One region of the Candidatus Villigracilis sp. genome, then DNA from elsewhere that is predicted to be linked to it. Evidence: predicted binding sites of a transcription regulator. Region 1 holds the regulator's gene; each other region holds the start of a gene.
What was found. Region 1 encodes LexA, which represses DNA repair genes until DNA is damaged. Its sites were predicted from a motif close to ACNGAACANNTGTTCNGT; they were not measured.
Positions count from the first base shown of each region.

Region 2: recA (recombinase RecA) is a predicted target of LexA. The motif match lies at 4,301-4,318, and genes of this name have one in related genera.
Region 3: uvrB (excinuclease ABC subunit UvrB) is a predicted target of LexA. The motif match lies at 3,930-3,947, and genes of this name have one in related genera.

Region 1 covers NZ_JBXMTI010000121.1:5,190-11,904, forward strand. The annotation lists gene AC14M5_RS18195 (hypothetical protein) at 1-622, shown strand, start outside; gene AC14M5_RS18200 (ubiquitin-conjugating enzyme E2) at 637-1,485, shown strand; gene AC14M5_RS18205 (EsaB/YukD family protein) at 1,549-1,815, shown strand; gene AC14M5_RS18210 (Mov34/MPN/PAD-1 family protein) at 1,885-2,532, shown strand; gene AC14M5_RS18215 (FHA domain-containing protein) at 2,536-3,393, shown strand; gene AC14M5_RS18220 (vWA domain-containing protein) at 3,396-4,577, shown strand; gene lexA (transcriptional repressor LexA) at 4,639-5,319, opposite strand; gene corA (magnesium/cobalt transporter CorA) at 5,436-6,422, opposite strand.
Region 2 covers NZ_JBXMTI010000019.1:8,412-15,126, forward strand. The annotation lists gene AC14M5_RS03760 (signal peptidase I) at 1-494, opposite strand, end outside; gene AC14M5_RS03765 (hypothetical protein) at 599-961, opposite strand; cyclic di-GMP riboswitch class I at 1,107-1,197, opposite strand; gene AC14M5_RS03770 (CoA-binding protein) at 1,463-1,954, shown strand; gene AC14M5_RS03775 (hypothetical protein) at 2,084-2,452, opposite strand; gene AC14M5_RS03780 (NBR1-Ig-like domain-containing protein) at 2,501-3,064, opposite strand; gene recA (recombinase RecA) at 3,089-4,147, opposite strand; gene AC14M5_RS03790 (peptidoglycan DD-metalloendopeptidase family protein) at 4,343-5,425, opposite strand; gene AC14M5_RS03795 (TolB family protein) at 5,670-6,715, opposite strand, start outside.
Region 3 covers NZ_JBXMTI010000140.1:31,561-38,275, forward strand. The annotation lists gene mfd (transcription-repair coupling factor) at 1-421, shown strand, start outside; gene AC14M5_RS20895 (hypothetical protein) at 483-1,484, shown strand; gene AC14M5_RS20900 (hypothetical protein) at 1,768-3,834, opposite strand; gene uvrB (excinuclease ABC subunit UvrB) at 4,022-6,061, shown strand; gene AC14M5_RS20910 (hypothetical protein) at 6,064-6,330, shown strand; gene AC14M5_RS20915 (hypothetical protein) at 6,568-6,715, shown strand, end outside.

The sequences.
Region 1 (6,715 bases):
CATACTTTTCGCATTGCCCATAGGATTGTTTATCCTTGGCTTTCTTACAAACTGGGAAATGGGACTTGGCCCACTCGACCCCTGGCTCAAGGGAAGGATCGACACCTCTCAATTAATCCAACTGGGCGGTGCGCTTCTGGTTGCCATCATCAGTTTGGATGCGTGGTGGAAGCACCAGCCGAAAATAGAGAGCCTGCCAGACTCGCGAGGCTCATCCAGGCGTAGGGAACAACCATCGGCGGCCTCCATTCAATCGGTCCAGCCCAGATCGTCACAATCCCACTCCCAGGAAAGATTTACATTCCTGCCAAAAAGAAATCCGCGCCCGAAATCTCCTAATAGGAGCAATGGCCGTACACGCACAACCTCGGCAATCGATAAAGTAGTTATTACGCACACAGCACAACCACCACCAACTCGTTCGAGGTTTAGACGATTATTCAGTCGTAAACCCAATTTACAACTTTCGCTTTATGAAGAACATCGCTGCCCATTTTGCCTCGAAGAAGTCAAGCGGAATGATCCGCGCGGTGTGAAGAAATGTGAAGTCTGCAATACATTGCATCATGCAGATTGTTGGGCGGTGACTGGCATGTGCCAGGTACCCCATCTAAATACATGACGGAGGAATTCATTATGCCTGATATGAATGTCACGATCGTACTACCCAGCGGCGGCGCGCGATCCGCCGAAGTGCCGGATGATGTATCCCTGCACGAATTGATGCCCGAATTGACATCATTGTTGGATCTTCCAACTGTCGGCCCGGATGGACGGCCTATGGGGTATCGCCTTGACAGCAAGGCGCTCGGAAGGGAATTGAAGGAGAATGAAACATTGTCAGCGGCTGGGGTTCCCGAAAATGACCGTCTGATGCTTACCGCTGATATTACTGCGGGAGGAGTTGTCTCTGTTGGGGGAAGCCCGCGTATGCGTCGTTTGAAGGCTGATTACGAATTGATGCAGGATCTAAATGCGCGCAGCGATCTGATTTCCTTCAAGGCAATGGACATCCGCCCGGGTGTGCCGCCTGAAAGATATATTGTCACATTTACCTGTAAGAGTATTTCGAGTGTTGATCGATCTGGGAAACCCATCTATTCGAACCACCACCAGGTGGAAATCTATCTCCATAATCAATATCCGCAGCGCTGGCCCGGTATGAAATGGTTAACGCCCATCTGGCATCCGAACATTAATCATTTGAATGGCAGCGTATGTATCGATGCAGCCTGGTGGACGGCCAGTCGTTCACTGGACCGCCTCATTATCATGTTGGGTGAAATGTTGCAATGGAAGAACTTCCATGATGACCCCACAAAACCACCATTTCCCTGGGATGCAGAAGCAGCGCGATGGTCACGTGAGTACCGCAAAACACATGCGAAGGAATTTCCCGTGGACCATCGTGAATTACTTAGGCCAGAACGAGTGAAGGTGAAACCTGTTGAAGCAAAGAAAAAGCCTACCATTCGTTTGAAATAGATATTTGGCAAGCACAGAATATTGTATCCGTTGTTTTAGACCAACCAAGAAAAGGAGAAAACCATGTCAGAAATACCCGTTACCCTCGTACTCCCCTCAGGCGGCAGCCGCAACGCTGAAGTTCCTGATGATGTGGCCGTAAAGGAATTGCTTCCAGAATTGATGACTTCTCTGGAATTGCCCACAACAGGTCCTGATGGGCGACCAATGTCTTACCGCCTCGACAGCAAGGCACTGGGCCGTGAATTGAAGGAGGAGGAAACCCTCTCTCAAGCTGGTATTCCACAAAACGACCGCCTAATGATGACCGCGGATGTTACTGCAGGATAGACCACTTTGATCGGGCTGTTCTGCTTCCCTAGAACAGCCCGATCAATCCCATTCAAAACGGAATCATAAATGAACAGTATCGGTATTCGCCTCTCATCCCCAAACGCCATAAGACCCAAGAAGGCCTGTATGCCTCTTGCACGCTCCAAGCGTTGGGAGTCACCTCATGAGAAAAAAGGTGCACAGCCGTTGGTGAAGGTCTTTGTTTCCCAATCAGCTTATAGCCGAATCTGCCTGCACTCAATCAGTGAACTAGACGATGAAGTTGGCGGTGCATTGATCGGTTTATGGTGCAATGATCGCGATACTGATGAACAATTTGTTGTGGTGCAGCATATGTTGCCCGCCCATCATACACGGCAGGGCAGCGTCTACCTTACTTTTACCCAGGATACGATTGTACAATTTCACGATGAAATAGAGAAAAACCATAAGGGCAAAAAGATCGTCGGCTGGTATCACACGCACCCGCGTATGGGAGTGTTTCTATCCCACTATGATACCTGGCTGCATAAGAATTTTTTTCCCGAACCATGGCAGGTGGCATTGGTGGTGGAACCTCATACTTCGGTTGGCGGGTTCTTCATCCGCCGAGATGATGATGCGCTCGATCCCACGCGCTATTTTGGCTTTTATGAATTAAACGGCAATATGGGAAGAAGCATGGTCGAATGGAAAAACCTTCAAAGTTTTGACGAAGAAAACGAAGGAGTCTAAATTATGAACAGACAAATGCGTACATATTTTTATGCTGTATTCGGCGCGATCGGTGGATTGATCGGCTGGCAGATAAGCGACTATCTCGGCTTGTCTTTCGCTACGAATCTATTTCTGAGTGAAGCCATCGTCGGTGGGCTGATCGGTTTTGTTATTGGTTTATTCATCGGCATCACTGAAGGCCTGCTCACTCGGAATTTTGTTCAAACCATCAAAGCCGGGTTATTTGGCGGTTTGCTTGGGCTTGTTGCTGGAGCCATTGGGCTGCCGCTTAGTGAATATCTATTCCAGGCTGTGGGAGCAGGCATTCTTGGCCGGGCCCTAGGTTGGGGCGTATTTGGCATGTTGCTTGGGCTGGCAGAAGGAGTCGTCGGCAAAAGCCAGGCTTGGAAAGGTATGCTCGGTGGATTCATAGGCGGCGCAATAGGCGGCGCATTGCTTGAGAGCGCTTCCAAATGGCTCAGCAACCCACTAAGTGGAAAAGCCGCGGGCCTTATTTTGCTTGGTGCTTCCGTGGGCGCGTTCATCTCCCTCATCGTCGTTTTGCTCTCACGCGCCTGGCTCGAAGTTGTTTCCGGCAAACTTAAAGGCACCGAGTTCATTTTGGATAAATTCATGAAAGCGGGCGGCCCGGCCATTGCCATCGGAAGTTCCGCTCTCAAATCTGAGATTGTTTTGCCCGACCCCGATATTGCCCCTCAACATGCCATGCTTACCGGCGATGGAATGCGTTTTTCCCTCAAAGATATGAGCATGGCAGGTACGTACATTAACGGTAGAAAAATTGAACGTACCGAATTATCGAACGGACAAAAGATCCGCATGGGCAATACCGAGATGATTTACCATGAAAAGAGGTAATCATGCAAATGAAAAGGATTCGCATCCTACTTAACCTTGGCCTGCTGCTGCTCCTGGTGTTTTCGTCAGCATCGACAGCCTTCGCGCAGAACGACACGCAAGTCCGCATTACGCAGGTGGACAATTCTAAATTCCCCACTGTTACAGTATATGTTTCGGTGACAAATGCAGCCGGTGAGCCGGTTGGTATAGACCCTGCAACCATCCAAATTTCTGAAAATGGTCAACCGATGGAAATCACGGAGGCGCGAGGTGGGGGGCCAGCCGAACAAGGCAACGCTGAACCGGTAACAACCATGTTGGTGATCGATATCTCCGGCAGCATGGATAAGAACGACAAACTCACAGCTGCAAAGGATGCTGCCAAGGCCTACGTCAGCCAAATGCGCCCCGAAGACCAGGCTGGCTTGATGACCTTTGATACAAAGACATATTATGTTCAGCAGATCACAACCGATACCGCGGCATTGACCGCCGCCATTGATAGTCTAAAAACCGGTGGCGACACATCCATGTATGATGCCTTGGCCGAGGCAACAAACGCGTTGGAAAGCGTTAGTGGCCGCAAGGCGATCATTGTCCTGGCTGATGGCTTGGACAACCATAGTACCAACACTGTTGATAGCGTGATCGAGCAGATCGGCCCAAGCGGGCTGACGATTTCGACAGTTGGCTTCGGTGATGCCAGCACAGCTTCACAGTCAGGGCTTGATGAGGCTGCATTGAAATCACTCGCTGAAAGATCTGGTGGTCTTTATAGTTATGCCGCCGACCCCGAATCCTTGAGCGCGCTTTACCAGCAGTTGGGCCGCACCTTGCAGAGTGAATATGCAATTACATATGTTTCCCCTGCAACTCTGCGAGATGGTGTCAATCGTGATTTGACCGTCACACTTTCAGATATAGGTGTCACTGCTCAATCTGATTACAACCCCGGCGGGGTTTTGCCCGAAGTCACTGCCCCGTCATTAACCATGTTTGGGTGGATCCTGGCAGGCTTGCTGCTCTTACTGTTCATCCCGTTTTTGATCATGCGTGGTGCGGGTTTATTCAGCGGGATGAGGCACAAAGACAAAGGCGGCAGGATTAAGCTGAATACAGCAGATGCAACGGGCAGTAGTAGTAAAAGCCCGGCTCCAAGCTCAAGCGGTAGTGGTAAGAAGCCGCGAATAAAGATCAAGTAGATATTCCAAATAAAAAGGACGGCTCCGACAAGAGCCGTCCTTTTGGTGTTTAATTTATTTACTACATGAACCGTTCTACTTTACGAATGACCATGACAACTTTGCCTTTGATCTCCAATGCTTCAGACTTTTTGAGCATGATCGGTTTCATGGTTGGGTTGGCGGGTTGCAGGCGGTAACCATCTCTTTCCTTGTAATAATATTTGAGAGTGGTTTCGTTTCGGTCTGAAAGCCAGACAGCCACCATTTCGCCATTGCGTGCATCCTGTGTGGGTTTGAGGATGACGATATCACCGTCGTTGATCATGGCATCGATCATGGAGTCCCCTTGCACTTGAAGAGCGAACAACTCCTTGCCCTTTTCTTTTCCGGGCATCAGTGAGCTTGCGATCTCTACAGAGTCTTCAGGGGTAAATGAGCCAAAATCTGCATTGGAGGGGACAGGGATCGGTTCACCAGCTTGAATGACGCCAAGCACAGGTACACGGAGCATGTCACCAAGCGGAGTGTTGCCAGTGAGCCGCATACCGCGTGAAATCTTGCGATCACGTTCGATGTGGCCCGATTTCTCGAGCTGATCGAGATAATAGTTCACAACCGACGTGGATGAGATATCACAATGCTCGCCTATCTCGCGGATTGAAGGGGGGTGTTTGTGTTCACGTTGATAGGATGCAATAAAATCCAGAATTCTCTGGTGGCGTTCGCCCAAGCCTTTGCTTTTTCTAACCATCATCATCATTTTGTATCTCCTGCCAGATAACTGGCACAGGTGAGCATTCTTCGCTCATTTGTGCTACAAATAATACTCGAACGCCTGTTCTGTGTCAAGGATTTTGATGAGGTCAGAATCTGGCTCTACACCCAGGTCCGGCGGCGCATCCAGAAGAACATAAAGACCGGGATAAGCAGCATCAGGCCCAGGGTCCCATAAAAGATCGTAGGGGCGGTCCAGCTTTCGTAGGGCGGATTCGCAGCGAAGAAGTTCATCCCAAAGAAGCCTGTTACAAAAGTCAACGGCATGAAGAGGGTGGTGATGATCGTGAGAGTCTTCATGACCTCGTTCATACGGTTGTTGATCACCGATAGGTAGGTATCCAGCGCGCCGCCCACCAGGTCGCGCAGGCTTTCGTTCACATCATGCAGGCGGACGAGGTGATCGTAAATATCGCGGAAGAAGATGCGGTCTTTGCGGTCGATGACCTGGTAATCGTCACGCGCCATTTTATTGAGCACCTCGCGTTGGGGGAGCAGGATGCGGCGCATGGCCAGCAATACCCGCTTCAATGTGAACAGCCTTGCAAGCGTTTGAGAGCTGGGACGGTCAAAGACCTGGTCTTCGATCCAATCTATCTCTTCATCTATTTTTTCGATGATCGGCATATAGTTCATTACGATTGAATCGATGATCTTATAAAGCAGATGATCGGCGCCATCTTGTGAATAACGCGGATCGCGCTGGCTTGTGCCCCATGTTTCATCTATGGATATGATGGGATTGTCATGATGCGTAATCACGTAATTCGGCCCGAGGAAAATATCCAATTCATCAACTTCGGTATCCCACGGGTCGGTGGCTTTTACGAGATGCATGTAATTTAGAACAATATAAAGATAGTTTCCCCAATCATCTATTTTAGGTGCGTGCGTTTCTTGTAGCGCATCATCAATGGCAAGATGATGAAATCCGAAACCTTGCAAAATAGGCAGGGCTGTTTCAGGAGGTTCTGACACAAAGTCGACCCAAAGCAGGCCACGCCTGTCACGTAGAAGGCGGGGGAATTCAGATAGGGGAATTTCGGTGCGGGTAGGCTTGCCAGGAGAGAAAAAGAGTGAGCGAATCAAGGTTGACCTCCAAAAGGCGGATTTTTTACTATTTTCCAGGATAAATCAATTATCTTGAAGTGTATATTGAAATTATTGATTTCCTACTTGACAAAATTAAAAAAATGTTTATAATTTTATTAGAAATGCAGTTAAAACATTGAGATTTTTCGTTTTCGGCCTGTTTTCCTATTGGTTTACAAATGGAGAATATTATGAACAACTTTCATGACGAAGATCTGTTGGATCTGGCGAAACAGAAAAGTAAAGACAAAGTGATTTCTCAACCAGCCCAGAAGGCCTTGCTAGGCTCT
Region 2 (6,715 bases), on a different contig from region 1:
TTATTGTTTTCCTTTTTACGTTTGGATGGTTTTGCGATCACGCCAGACATCAAGACACCTCCGAGCAAAGCAACTGTAAGCGAAATATGCAGCGGCTCACGTACCCATTCAATGGCCTTGCCAAGTTTCGGGATATGCACCCATAATTTTCCAATGATCTCATCCTGCGTTGGTTGATAAGAATCAAGCCAGGAATTATTATCACCTTTAAGGATGAAGCGATCCAACTCAGTGCCAATAATGCGATGGAAGACAAAAGCACCCATTTCTGCATTTTGATAGGTGACCGCATCCCCCGCCCTGTAAGTTGATTCCGTTCGAACGAGTATTAGATCACCGAGATGAAAGTTCGGCTCCATGCTGTTGCCGTTGACGATGACATACGTGACTGAGCCGCCCAAATTAGTTGGCGCAAATGCAATTACAAAGATGAATACAATGAAAAGGAATAATAGCGTAACAAGAGTGGTCGAGCGTTTACTAATGGGTTTCATTATCTATAAAATTACAGGCCTGCTCGCGGCGTTCTCCCGCCAATCTTCGAGACGGGTTCTTCCATCGGAGCAGGCCTGCTTCTTTCATTAATTGGTCATCAGAACTAGTTGCTGGCGGCTACCACACGCAACTGGTTTATGGTCGAAACATCGAGACCGGTGGTAGTGCATGACCAGGTTGTGCCGGTGCCGAGAGTGCAGGCATACCAGGAACCAGTTGTGGCCACAAGTTGGACTTTTACAACTGTAGCCGCAGCACCCACGTCAAATGCGACGCTATCCAGTGTGGATGGATCGGTCCCATTCAAAGTGTACACAACACTGGTAATTGTGTAACCGCTGACCACTCCCAGACCATCACCAGCTTTTGTGGCTGGGACAGTGTTAGCCGCAGCAAAAGCATAAGAGGCGACTGAGATGATGGCTATGACGAGCACAACGAACAGGATCTTGAAATTGCGTAACATGGCTTTTCTCCTTGTTTTGCAGATCCACATGGAAGCGGGTCTGCGCTAGTGGAACGAACTTCTTGAAGGTTGATCAGCCATCCGAATAAAAAAGCCTGACTTGTGGTAAGCCAGGCCAAACATACACAAAAAGAATTTTGTGATCTTCGGCGGCCTGGCGGTCGTGGTCACTTTGTAGTGACGGTAGACCCATGGCTTTGCGTCACCGGCTTTCACCGGTTTTGCCTTTATCGGATGTTGTTGTCAATATAACATTGAAAAAAATAAATAGACCTTGCAAAATAATTGCAACAGGTTAAACATTTGCAGTTTGGTAAGGCGATTGTTTGTCTCACTTCATAGGTAAAGTGGTCTGGCCTTATGACCACACAAAGTGATGTTCGTCATCTTGTTTATGAATCTCGATTACGTATAATTTTCCTTGTGAGCAAAATATTGGATCATCATCTTCAATTTGATCGAAGCCACATGGCTTCGATTTTTCATTAAAGGAGAATTCTTATGTCAAAACTCGATAATATGGTTCAGGATTTCCTCGCGCAGAAGAAGATCGCCGTTGTGGGTGTATCGGATAAGCGCGAGACAGGTTGCAATCTGAATTATAAAAAATTCAAGGAAAGTGGTTATCAAGTCTATGCAGTAAACCCGCACATATCTTCTTTTGAAGGGGACACTTGCTACCCCGACCTAAAATCCATCCCTGAAAAAGTAGATGCAGTCTTTATTCTTACCAGCCCGAAGGTAACTGACCAGATCATTCAACAATGCGTAGATATGGGCATCAAACATGTATGGATGCACTGCATGATGGGCACCAAGCCCGGTCTCGCGGCAAGCATGACCAGCGTCTCCCCTTCTGCTGTAGAGATGTGCAAAGCCAATGGGATCGCGGTCATTCCCGGCTCATGCCCGAACCAATACCTAAAGCCAGATTTCGGTCATGCGATGATGCGCGGCATGTGGAAAATGTTCGGCTTTATGAGCGTGAATTAAGGGCTCGCAAAAAACAGTTATCTCAGTCCCATCATTGCGAGGAAGGCTTTAGCCTGACAAAATAATTCCTTTGCCTCGTTGGGGATTGTTTCGTCGCAAAGAGCAAGGGCGCTCCTCGCAATGACATGATTATGAATACTCTTCCTTCATGAATCTTTCAAATCCCTGCTTCGTGAGTTGACTTAACTCGTCGAACAGGGGTTTTTCGACCTTCTTAAAATTGAAGCAGGATTTTCCCTGCATGTGTTTCTTGAGTTCAGGGGAGATGTCCTTCAATAGATCGGGATACATGTAGACTGGCATGAGATAAAAAGAGACATAATTCTTTTTCACTTGTGTTGAGGCGAAGAATAAGTCCTTCTTCCATTTCTCACTGTATCCGCCTTCGAGATAATAAACTTCCGTTGCATCTGATTTGACATTCAGCTTTTTGGCGTAAGGTTCGAGAATGGATTTGAGATTTTCAAAGATGATGGGGAATTCGGTTTGAGATGGCATAGATACTCCTTCACGCGCCATTAGGAACTTGATCCCGGATGGAGCAAACTATGGTGTGACCACAACCTGCATAAAGATCGGATCACCAAAGACGTTTCCATCAGCATCAACTGCTTGCCAGGAGGTCACATAAGAACCTGGCTCTGCGGGGGCGATGAAGAGGATGCGCAGCGTAGCTTGAGTCCCTGCTCGGGCGGGGTAGATCAATTGTTCCTCTCCTGCGCCGAGGGGATAGCCTCCCACCCACTTCAAGCGATAAGTATCATCCCAGCCGCAGGTTCCGCTGTTTTGCACCAGCCATTGCTTATCAATGGCTGCGCCAGGGAGAAAAGATGTACCGTCATCTACTGTCACATCATCAATAAAATCGAGGTCATTTATGCAAGGGCCCGGTGTAGCAGTTGGGGTGAGAGTAAATGTGGGAGCAGGCGTGAATAACGCAGGTATGGGCGTGGTTGTGGATAGCGGCTGTGTGGGCGGGATGGAAGTCGGCGGGCGGAACAGCGTCGGTGTAGTTTGAGGGGCACAGGCATAAAAGAAGAAAATGCTTGTGAGCAGGATCAGTTGTCGGCTAAGTGAGAAGCGATTCTTCGTCATAATAAAAATGGACACGTTACCGTGTCCATTTATTTTACTTTATGCTTCTTCTTCAGTACCACCGGCCTCTTCGGCTACTTCAGCGCCAAGGTCAAGCGGAAGGGCGATCTCGCCGCTGAGCGCTTTCTGGCGGATGATGCCTTCGATCTCGTTCATCATATCAAGATTGGCACGCAGGTAATCTTTGGCATTCTCGCGTCCCTGGCCGATGCGGATATCGCCATAAGAGAAGAAGGCGCCGCGCTTGGTGAGGACTTCAAACTTGGTGGCGAGGTCAAGCACATCACCAGATTTCGAGATGCCTTCGTTGAACATAATGTCAAACTCGGCAGTGCGGAAAGGCGGCGCCATTTTGTTCTTGACCACTTTGACACGGGTGCGATTGCCGATGACTTCTTCGCCGACTTTGATGGATTGAATGCGGCGCACATCGAGGCGGACGGAGGCATAGAACTTGAGAGCTTGTCCGCCCGTGGTGGTTTCAGGGTTGCCAAACATCACGCCGATCTTCTGGCGCAATTGATTGGTAAAGATGACAGCGGTCTTGGTCTGGTTGATCGCGCCTGAAAGTTTGCGAAGCGCTTGTGACATAAGACGTGCTTGCACGCCCATGGTGGCGTCGCCCATATCGCCTTCGATTTCGGAGCGTGGGACTAGCGCAGCAACCGAGTCAACTACGACGACATCCACTGCGCCAGAGCGGACGAGGGTCTCTGCGATCTCGAGCGCCTGCTCACCGGTATCGGGCTGAGAGACGAGCAAGTTGTCGATATCCACGCCGACCTTTGCGGCATAGGTGGGGTCGAGCGCATGTTCCATATCAATAAATGCAGCGGTGCCGCCCATCCTCTGTGCTTCGGCCACAATGTGCTGACAAAGCGTGGTTTTACCAGAGGACTCAGGGCCATAGATTTCGATCACACGTCCACGCGGAATGCCGCCGACGCCGAGGGCAATATCGAGGGAGAGCGAGCCCGTGGGAATAGCTTCGGTCACCATGCCATGAGCTTCGCCGAGGCGCATGATCGAGCCATCGCCGTAGCGTTTTAAAATATCGCCAACAGCCTTATCTAGCACGGCTTGTTTGGCGTTATCCATATTTTTGGTTTGTGCGGTTTCAGTTGAGGCTGAACGGGAAGATTTTCTGGCCATGAGTTAGTTCTCCAATACAAGTGTAATAGGTAAAAACATTTAACCACAAAGGGCACGAAGTGTCACGAAGGGTTAAGGGTTTAAGTGTGTTGCGAGAGTATAGCACAGATGTTCAGTACGTCAAGGTGCTGAAAAAAGGTGTCAGGGGGCGGGCGTAGAGGTGGATTGCAGGCTGGAGGGAACGAAATCAAGGGTTGGGACAGGTGGGCGTTCAGTGCCGAAACCTTTTTCACCGGTGAAGGTAAAGTAGGTAACCTGCCCAGGAAAAATCTCGACCCAGGTTTGTCGATCCTTGGTTTCATCTGCATAGCGAATCGTAATCTTATAAATACCCGCAGGCAGGTCACCTAACACAAGGTTTTCGTTGTAGTACGGATCAGAATTGACCGCCCCACCTTTGCCATAAGTTCTCGCTTCAAAAGTTTTCTTTATGGCTTCCGCGCGAACAGTGATTTCTGTCTGCTGAAGCAATTCTCCCTTTGTATCCATCACGCGGCCAACCAGCACACCCCAGCCCTGCGGAGGGGCGATCCATAACTCAGGGTTATATGTATAGAAAAAGGAGTTATGAGGGAAGCGAACTTCAAAGTGGACATGCGGCCCCGTAGTTGCGCCCGTTGAGCCGACAAAGCCAATCACCTCCCCCGTTTCAACGTGCTGGCCAACGATCACATTCATCAAACTCATGTGCGCGTAAACGGTATAAAGCTGTTGATCGTTATAACCAAAGTCATGGCGGATGGCAACCGCCAAACCATACGGGTCATCTTGATTGCCCGGTGTTTCGAGGAACAGTCCCCAGCCCGTCCACACCACTGTCCCCGGGCCCGCGGCCATGATGGGTGTGCCTTCCGGTGTTGGGATATCAACGCCGGTATGCACAATATTCCGCCCAAAAAATACGCCGCCATAACGATAATCCGGGGTCGGCCAGTTGACCTGGTCTGCGGCGATGGGGCGCGCGAAATAAAAATGATCATAGGCAGACATGGCCCAGGGGATTGGATATAAAGGAGGACGCCAGCCAGAGATAGGCTCCGCGCCAGGAGTGGGAAGACTGAATTGAAACGGTACTGGTGAAGGAGTCACCGCATCAAACATGACCTGAGGCTGGTCGGCCACACCTGCGGCGATTACCGGCGTTGGGGTGACTCCACCTACCGCGCTCGAGCAGGCGGAGAGAGTTAGTAATAATATGAGGATGATCGTCTTATTGAATTTCATTTTTTTTATTGATTCACACAATCCCGAAGGGATGACAGAATTATAGAATAAAGCAAATAATGATCATAATCCCGAAGGGATGGTATAGATTTTCTGGAATTTATGACACCCCTTCGGGGTTAGGATAAATGCCTTCTCTTAACTATAATCATTTCACTCCTTCGGAGTTTTCATTAACTCTGGAGTTGGGCAGCTTGCTGCCCAGAGTATCCATCAGCAAGCTGATGGAGTCCACAGTGGTGCGCTATGGAATCACCGTTGGGGGTGTGGGTGTCAGAGATGGGGTGAACGTGGCCGCAGGGGTTAATGTTGGTGTTGGCGAGAGGGATGGGGTGAATGTTATGCGTGGCGTTCGGGTGGGGCGTTTTGTGGGAGTCGATGTAAATGTGGAAGTGGGTGTAAGGGTGGGAGCAAGAACGCGAGTTGGGGTGACGAGCGCTTCGGCAGGATAAAGCTCCAACATGGCAGCGTACCAGCTTTGGTCGCCGGTCAACGCAAATTCAGAGAAGCGTGCGCCGTTATAAAAGGTGCGCCAGTTTGGCAAGGCTGGCACACGCTCCCAGCCATAAGTTGAGGCGAGGTCGGTTATATCCACCCAATAGCCTGAGGGCACGGGGCCATATTCACCGCCCTGCTCATAGATACGCGGATCAAGATCATAGCGCGCGCTTAAATTCCAGGGAGCATTGTGGATCGGCTCACCTACCGAACCATCCTGCACCCCAGCGCGGATGTAAACCCGCCAATACGTTTGTGCGCCAATATCTTCACGCAAGGTGACCATCCAGCCGGCATTGGACATGAGGGAGTTAATCGCAAAGGCTCTGCCTGTGTATAACCAATCTTCTTCCATACCGGGTTCGAGGCTGGTGGTTAACGGAACAAAAGCGTTTTCCAAACTTGCGAGCACATCCCAGCCAGTTTCAAGAACGATGCGATTACGTAAGGCGTTAAAGGATTCATCCACCAGATCATGTAGTTGCGGATACGGAGCCTGCACATCATCAATCGGGACAACGTACCAGCGTTCACCGGGCACATCGGTTCCAGATGTGATGGCTGGTGACCATAAAGCTGTGGGCGGAGCTCCTGCCGCTTGCGCGAATACATTCGGGAGCGGATTCGGTAACTCAGCGTGGCCCCAGGTCAGCCCGCGCACACGGCCGCTTAATGGAGTGGGAGAGATCAGCAAATTGCCTTGAACATCATAGGAGGTGATGTAGTATCGATTGGGAGCGCTGGTAACTGCGATGATCTTTTCAGCCGCTTCATCCCAGGCGCCGATGATTC
Region 3 (6,715 bases), on a different contig from region 1:
TTTGCCTCTTGCAGTTGGAATCCCAGCCGAATATATTTCCGATCAGGATTTGCGCTTGCGTCTATATCGCCGCATTGCAGACCTGCGCGATGAAACCGAGTTGGACGCTCTTGGCTCCGAATTCCGTGATCGCTTCGGGCAAATGCCGGAGATGACTCAGAACCTGCTTTATCAGATGCGTGTAAAACTGCGTGCTGAAAAGGCGGGTCTAACTTCGGTCAACATGGAAGCAGGGCAGATCCTGCTAAAGTACGCCGCACCAACTGACGGCACGGAGCCGAAGCGTTTGCCTGATCTTGGTAATGGCATCCGTGGAGGTCGATCCGCTTATTGGGTGATGTTGTCAAAAGATGAAGTCTGGACCGTGAAGCTCCTGGATGTATTAGCCCAATTGGGTGATGGAGCATTGACCCAAAAATAAGCTAATATACGACAATATTTTACGCAATACCGCAATAGTATTGGTAGCAAAAAGGAGAATCATGAAAAAGAAAATATTGTTTGTGTTATTAGTTGTTGTTTTATTGGCCACAGCCTGTATGCCTTCACAGGAGCAGATCGATCAGGTGATAAATTCAGCGCAGCAAACTGCGCTTGCGCAGATCACCGTTCTTCCAGGCTCCACTCAGGATGTCAACCAGATCGTTCAAGCTACGTTTCAGGCATTGACCGCGCAAGCCGCAACGCAGACTCCATCAGCCAATGGTGGGATGGGAAGCATTTCTGGAAATCTTTCTTATCCATCTGAAGGTATTCCACCTTTATATGTGGTCGCATTCCATGTTCCTTCTAATTTTTATTACTGGGTAGCGACAACGCAGAATCAAACGACCTATCAAATTGATAACCTACCGCCCGGTGTTTATCATGTTGTGGCATATACCCAGCCTGATGGTCAACTGATGGGCGGCTACGATGAATTCTATCTATGCGGCTTGCAGCAAGGCTGTGCAAACAACACATTGGTGGATGTCAATGTGCAAGCGGGCGTTGTGACACCAAATATTAACCCCGGTAACTGGTATGGCGGCGCGGAAAGTTATCCACCTTTTCCGATTGCCAATGCTCCCCAAAACGGCGGCACGGACAATATCCCCACATTTACTCCAATCGGCGGGCTTTCGGGAAGTATCGCAGGACAATTAAGTTTTCCATCTGAAGGCATCCCTGCGATGGCAATCGTTGCATACGTGGTTGGTGGTTCTCCGTTTGATTATTATTACGTGGTCACGAATAGTGGAGCAAGCACCTATCAGCTCGATAATCTTCCACCCGGAGATTATTATGTTGTTGCGTACCCGATGACCAGCCCAACTTCATTCTCTGGTGGATATTCGCAAGCCGTTCCCTGCGGGCTGTCGGTGAACTGTACTGACCACAGTTTGATTTCTGTAGCTGTGACAGGTGGGCAGGTGACTCAAGGAGTTAACCTTGGCGACTGGTACGCGCCCGATGGAAGTTTCCCAGATTATCCGCTTCCATAACCAGCCGATAATTGATTCTGTTCCAATAAAATTTTCCGCCCCGACGATCATGGTCAGGGCGGATTTTTTTGTTAATTGAATTATTCACTTAACTCCAGTTGCTATCACACTCCCGTTGTGTCATGCTGAGGGCGCTCTTCCCTGCACCGAACGCAGGACGGTGTGCCCGAAGCATCTCCGCTAGTGTAAATAGAGACTCTTCGGTCGCAACGAACCAGCTCCCTCAGGGCGACACAGTCTTTTAATATCGATGTGGCAATCTGGGTTAATTTATGAGGAATCTCTATTGATAATCGACACAAGCTAGGTCATCTTTCAAGTTGATGATCGTCTCATCGCGCTGTTGTGAAGCTGGCGCATTAACTTGAAGCCTATCCAATGCGCCGCAAAGGCTGGGCTCCAGCCCGGCGGTGATGCGTTTAGCGAATTTGGTTAATTCCTTTACCTGCTCCCAATCTTCCATATGACCAAAGCCTTCAATGAAAGGAATGTACTCGAAACCATTATCTGCCCGCTCACCAGCAGATTGTGATTCTTCCCAAAGCTTCACTACTTCGTCCCATTGTCCAAACTGACGCGCCAAGTCCGCTTTTTGGAAGTAATAGCACCATGTTTCTGTATTTTGTTTTCCATAAATATCCTCAGGCAGGGATGGTTCTTCTCCATCCGCCTGTTTGATAAGGCTGATATCCGAGCCTGCGCTTAGCTGACGCATATCATCACTGACGAGCCGCAGATTCGTATCCTGTGGCTGCATAACCCATAAACATCGATTCAGTTCAGGGTTGAAAGAAAGCAGGAGCATTTGTTTGCTGCTGCCTATAAAGTCCATGCTTAGTTTGCTGTATTCGAGTGGTGCGCCTTGCAAAAGGTCGTTTACGTTTGGATTGGTGTAATAGAAGGGGAAATACCAATAGGGAGGTGTGTGTTCAAAATTCTTAACTTGATAACTTGTATTGATCGAAAATGAAACAGCATATTCGCCCATCATGCCAAGCACTTCTTCATCGGTCAGTATGGCAGTGCCCGTTTCTATCCTGGGTGCGCGCCACAATAACTGCTGTGAAAGCCTGACCTGTTTTTCCCATGAATACTGGAATTCTTTTGTGTTATCCAAATGAAAGTTGACCGCCAATGCCAGCGCCAGGGAAAAGAGTAGGATTTTTTTGTTACTGTCATTTACAAAATAATCAATTATTAGAAAACTCAATAATGCCGCCCCGAACATAGCGGGAATCCCAAAGCGTGAAGCTGATAAAAGATTCTTGCTTTCAACAATCGATCTGCCGATCAACCATACTGGCAAGCCACCGGTCAATAACCCCGCAATTGCCAGAGTCAAACTCCCTGCCTTCCAATCGTCGTTAACTTCTGTCGGGTCGGGCAGGAATCTCTTAAAGTAGAAATAAGCAACACCAAGACTCATTAGGCAAATACTAAGTTTGAATTGAACGAATGGAGAATTGAAATCCAATCCGCTTACGTCAGTTGCTTTTTGCCAGCCAATCGTCAACACCGAGATCGCATCCTTGATGGAGGCGGAGATCAAAAATCCAATCGCTTTGATCGGCTCGCTGAATAATTGCATCAGGATCACGGGTTCGTTTCGAGTGACATCTGGCGGGTTTTCATAGACCGCTATGCGCCAGTAAAAGAATAATCCCAATATCAGCAAGTAAGGAAGCCAGTTCAATAAAACTTTCGTCACTCTTTTTGACGAAACAGATTCTGAACGCGAGATCAAAATCCATAAGATGAACAGACGCAGTAGTTCAAGCCCCGCAAAATATTCGCTGGTGAATAGATGCGCAGCTTCCAACGCCATTGCCAGGATAGTGAGTATCACCATCTTGATGGAACTTGATTGAAGCGCATAGATCATTAATAAAAGTGAAAGCATGAATGCAAGAAAACCGAACCAGTGATGCGTCGACCCCACTGCGAATGGCTGAAGCATGAAGAAGGGATAAACGGCGAATAATAATGAGATGTAGAGTGCTTCTCTTTTGCGCTCGGGCCACATTGCGCGGACCACCATCCAAAACAATACAACCGTCCCCCAGCGCATGAGCAGCGCGGCAATGTGCCATGCCATGGGTTTGAAGCCAAGCACGTTGAACCCAAGCATATAAAGCCATGCGGCGTTGGGCCTACTATCGAAAACCAGCATTTCGCGCAGGCTGTCGATCCCTTTTAGTTTTGCATAAAAAACATAAGGCCAGTCATCCATATAAAACCCCAGGTTGGGGATGAGCAGGCCAAAGCTAATGATACAGGTGACTAAGAAAGCCAACGGCGCGCTTTTTTCGGAAAAATGTAATTGTTGAAAAAATGATTCGATTTTTTTCATATTATTGGTGATTATACCCTCGACGTTAACCATCGCTTCGCGCTTGGCTGCGAGTTGATTCCGCTTACTGGTTATTCCTCCGCCTTTGGAGTAAAATAGAACGCACATTCTATCTACATCCTGAGCGGAATACTGAGTGCGTTTCGAGGTATACAGTCGAAGGATGAACATTATAGAGAAAAAAACTATGGACTTCAAACTTCAAGCACCCTTCATTCCCATGGGCGACCAGCCCGAAGCCATCCGCGGACTTGTGGACGGCGTGAACAAAGGCCTCAAGCACCAGGTTCTGCTCGGCGCCACCGGCACAGGCAAAACCTTTACGATTGCATCCGTGATCCAGGAATTGCAGAAGCCAGCTTTGATCATGGCACATAACAAGACCCTGGCGGCTCAGTTATATGCCGAGTTCAAGGAGTTCTTCCCTGAAAATGCGGTCTCGTATTTTGTTTCCTACTATGATTATTACCAGCCTGAAGCCTACGTGCCGCGCCACGATCTTTTCATCGAGAAAGAGACTCAGATCAATGAAGAGATCGAACGTATGCGCCTCGCTGCGACGACTGCGTTGATCTCACGGCGGGATGTGATCATCGTCGCTTCGGTTTCCTGCATTTATGGTTTAGGGTCTCCTGAAGAATTCGGCAAAGGGACGGTCACTCTCAAAGTGGGTGAGATTTATCGTCGCAACGCCCTGCTGCGCCAGTTGATCGAGAGTCAATATCAGCGCAATGATATGGAACTTCGCCCCGGTACATTCCGTGTGCGCGGCGATACGTTGGAGATCGTCCCCGCCTATGAAGACAAGCTTGGATTCCGCATCACTTTCTTTGGGGATGAAGTGGAACGCATCATGCGCTTTGATCGCGTCAGCGGCGAGATCATTGAAGAGCCGCAGGAAATATCTGTTTTCCCAGCCAAGCAATTTTTGACCGATGCTGATAGATTGAAGGATTCGATCAAGAACATCGAATTAGAGTTGGAAGAACGCCTTGCCTTCTATAAGAGTCAGGGCAAGTTTCTGGAAGCGCAGCGCATCGAACAGCGCACTCGTTACGACCTTGAGATGTTGAAGGAAGTGGGCTATTGCTCAGGGATCGAAAACTATTCCCGCCAGCTTGATGGTCGCCCGCCCGGTTCGCACCCGTGGACGATGATCGACTTTTTGCCAAGTGATTATTTACTGGTAATCGACGAGAGTCACATGACTGTGCCACAGATACGCGGCATGTATAACGGTGACCGCTCGCGGAAAGAAACGCTGGTCGAATATGGATTCCGCCTGCCTTCCGCAATGGATAACCGTCCGCTGAAGTTCGATGAATTCGAGCAAGTAATGGGAGCAACGATTTACACTTCTGCGACTCCATCCACTTATGAAATGGAACATGCTGAGCAGGTGGTCGAGCAGATCATCCGCCCAACAGGGTTAGTCGACCCTGAGGTCGTGGTCCGCCCAACCAAGGGCCAGATAGATGATCTGGTCGGAGAGATCAAGCAAAGGGTGGAAAGAGGCGAGCGCATACTCGTCACAACATTGACCAAGCGAATGTCCGAAGACCTGACCACCTACTTGAAAGAGCTCGGGATCAAGGTCAATTACCTGCATTCGGAAGTGGAGACGCTTGAGCGGGTCAGCATCCTGCGTGACCTGCGTTTGGGTGTGTTTGATGTGCTGGTGGGAATCAACCTTCTGCGTGAAGGTTTGGATCTGCCGGAAGTTTCTCTCGTGGCGATTCTGGATGCGGATAAGGAGGGCTTCCTGCGTTCGGACACGGCTCTGATCCAAACCATCGGGCGTGCGGCCCGTAATGTGCAAGGCCGTGTGATCATGTATGCAGACCGCCACACCGATTCGATGAAACGCGCGATTGATGAGACAAATCGCCGCCGCGCCAAGCAGATGAAATTTAACGAAGAGAATGGCATTGTGCCGATCAGTATTCACAAGGAAATCCACGACCTGACGGAGGGAATGTCTGCCAAGGCTGTGGCCGAGATGAAGGGTGAATACAAAGTGAAGGGTGCTGCTGCGATGCCGCGCAGCGAACTGCGTAAGATCATTGCTGAAGTGGAAAATCACATGAAGGAAGCCGCGAAGAATCTGGAATTCGAGCGCGCCGCCGCACTGCGTGATGAGTTATATGACTTGAAGAATTTATTGGCTGAAGATGAAAGCTTGAAGCCGTGGGAGCGTATCAAGTTGATGACTGGTGATGAAGAGTAGGCATGCAGACTGACCCTGCTTCCCTGGACCCCGAGGAACGCTTCAATAAATTTTATGCGCTTGCATCTGCTGCACTGGGCGTATTGAGTTTGTGCACGGGGCTCATCCCGATACTCGGCACGATATTTGGTATTCTTGGCATCACCCTGGGTGTGTTGGGGAGAATATCTGAAAATAAAAGAATTGCGATGGTTGGGATCGGGCTTTCCATTATCGGCATGTTGACTGCGATCATTTTCTCGATTTTGGTATATATGCAGAAGTATTAATGGGGCTTCGCAGCAAAAATGATGTCGTTGCGAGGCGTTCTTGTACTTGGCCGAAGCAATCCTCTATTATTAGGAGATTGCTTCGGCGGAAAAGGCAAGAGCCCTCCTCGCAACGACATATTAGAATTGCGTTCTTTTTCCACTCTTTGTATTTTCTTTATAAAACCTTTACATTGCAGTTGTATCCTTTGAGCGTAATCAGGAATAAGCCTGAAATATCACTCAAAGGAACATAAAATGAAAAAGACAATTTTGATCGTAGCTTTGGTAGTTTTGGCGCTTGGCGTGTTCGGTGTGGGAGCGGCTTTCGCACAGGATGATGTCCCTCCATTTACTGGACGTGGCCCCATGATGCAGAACGGCACAAGCGGCCCGATGCATACAT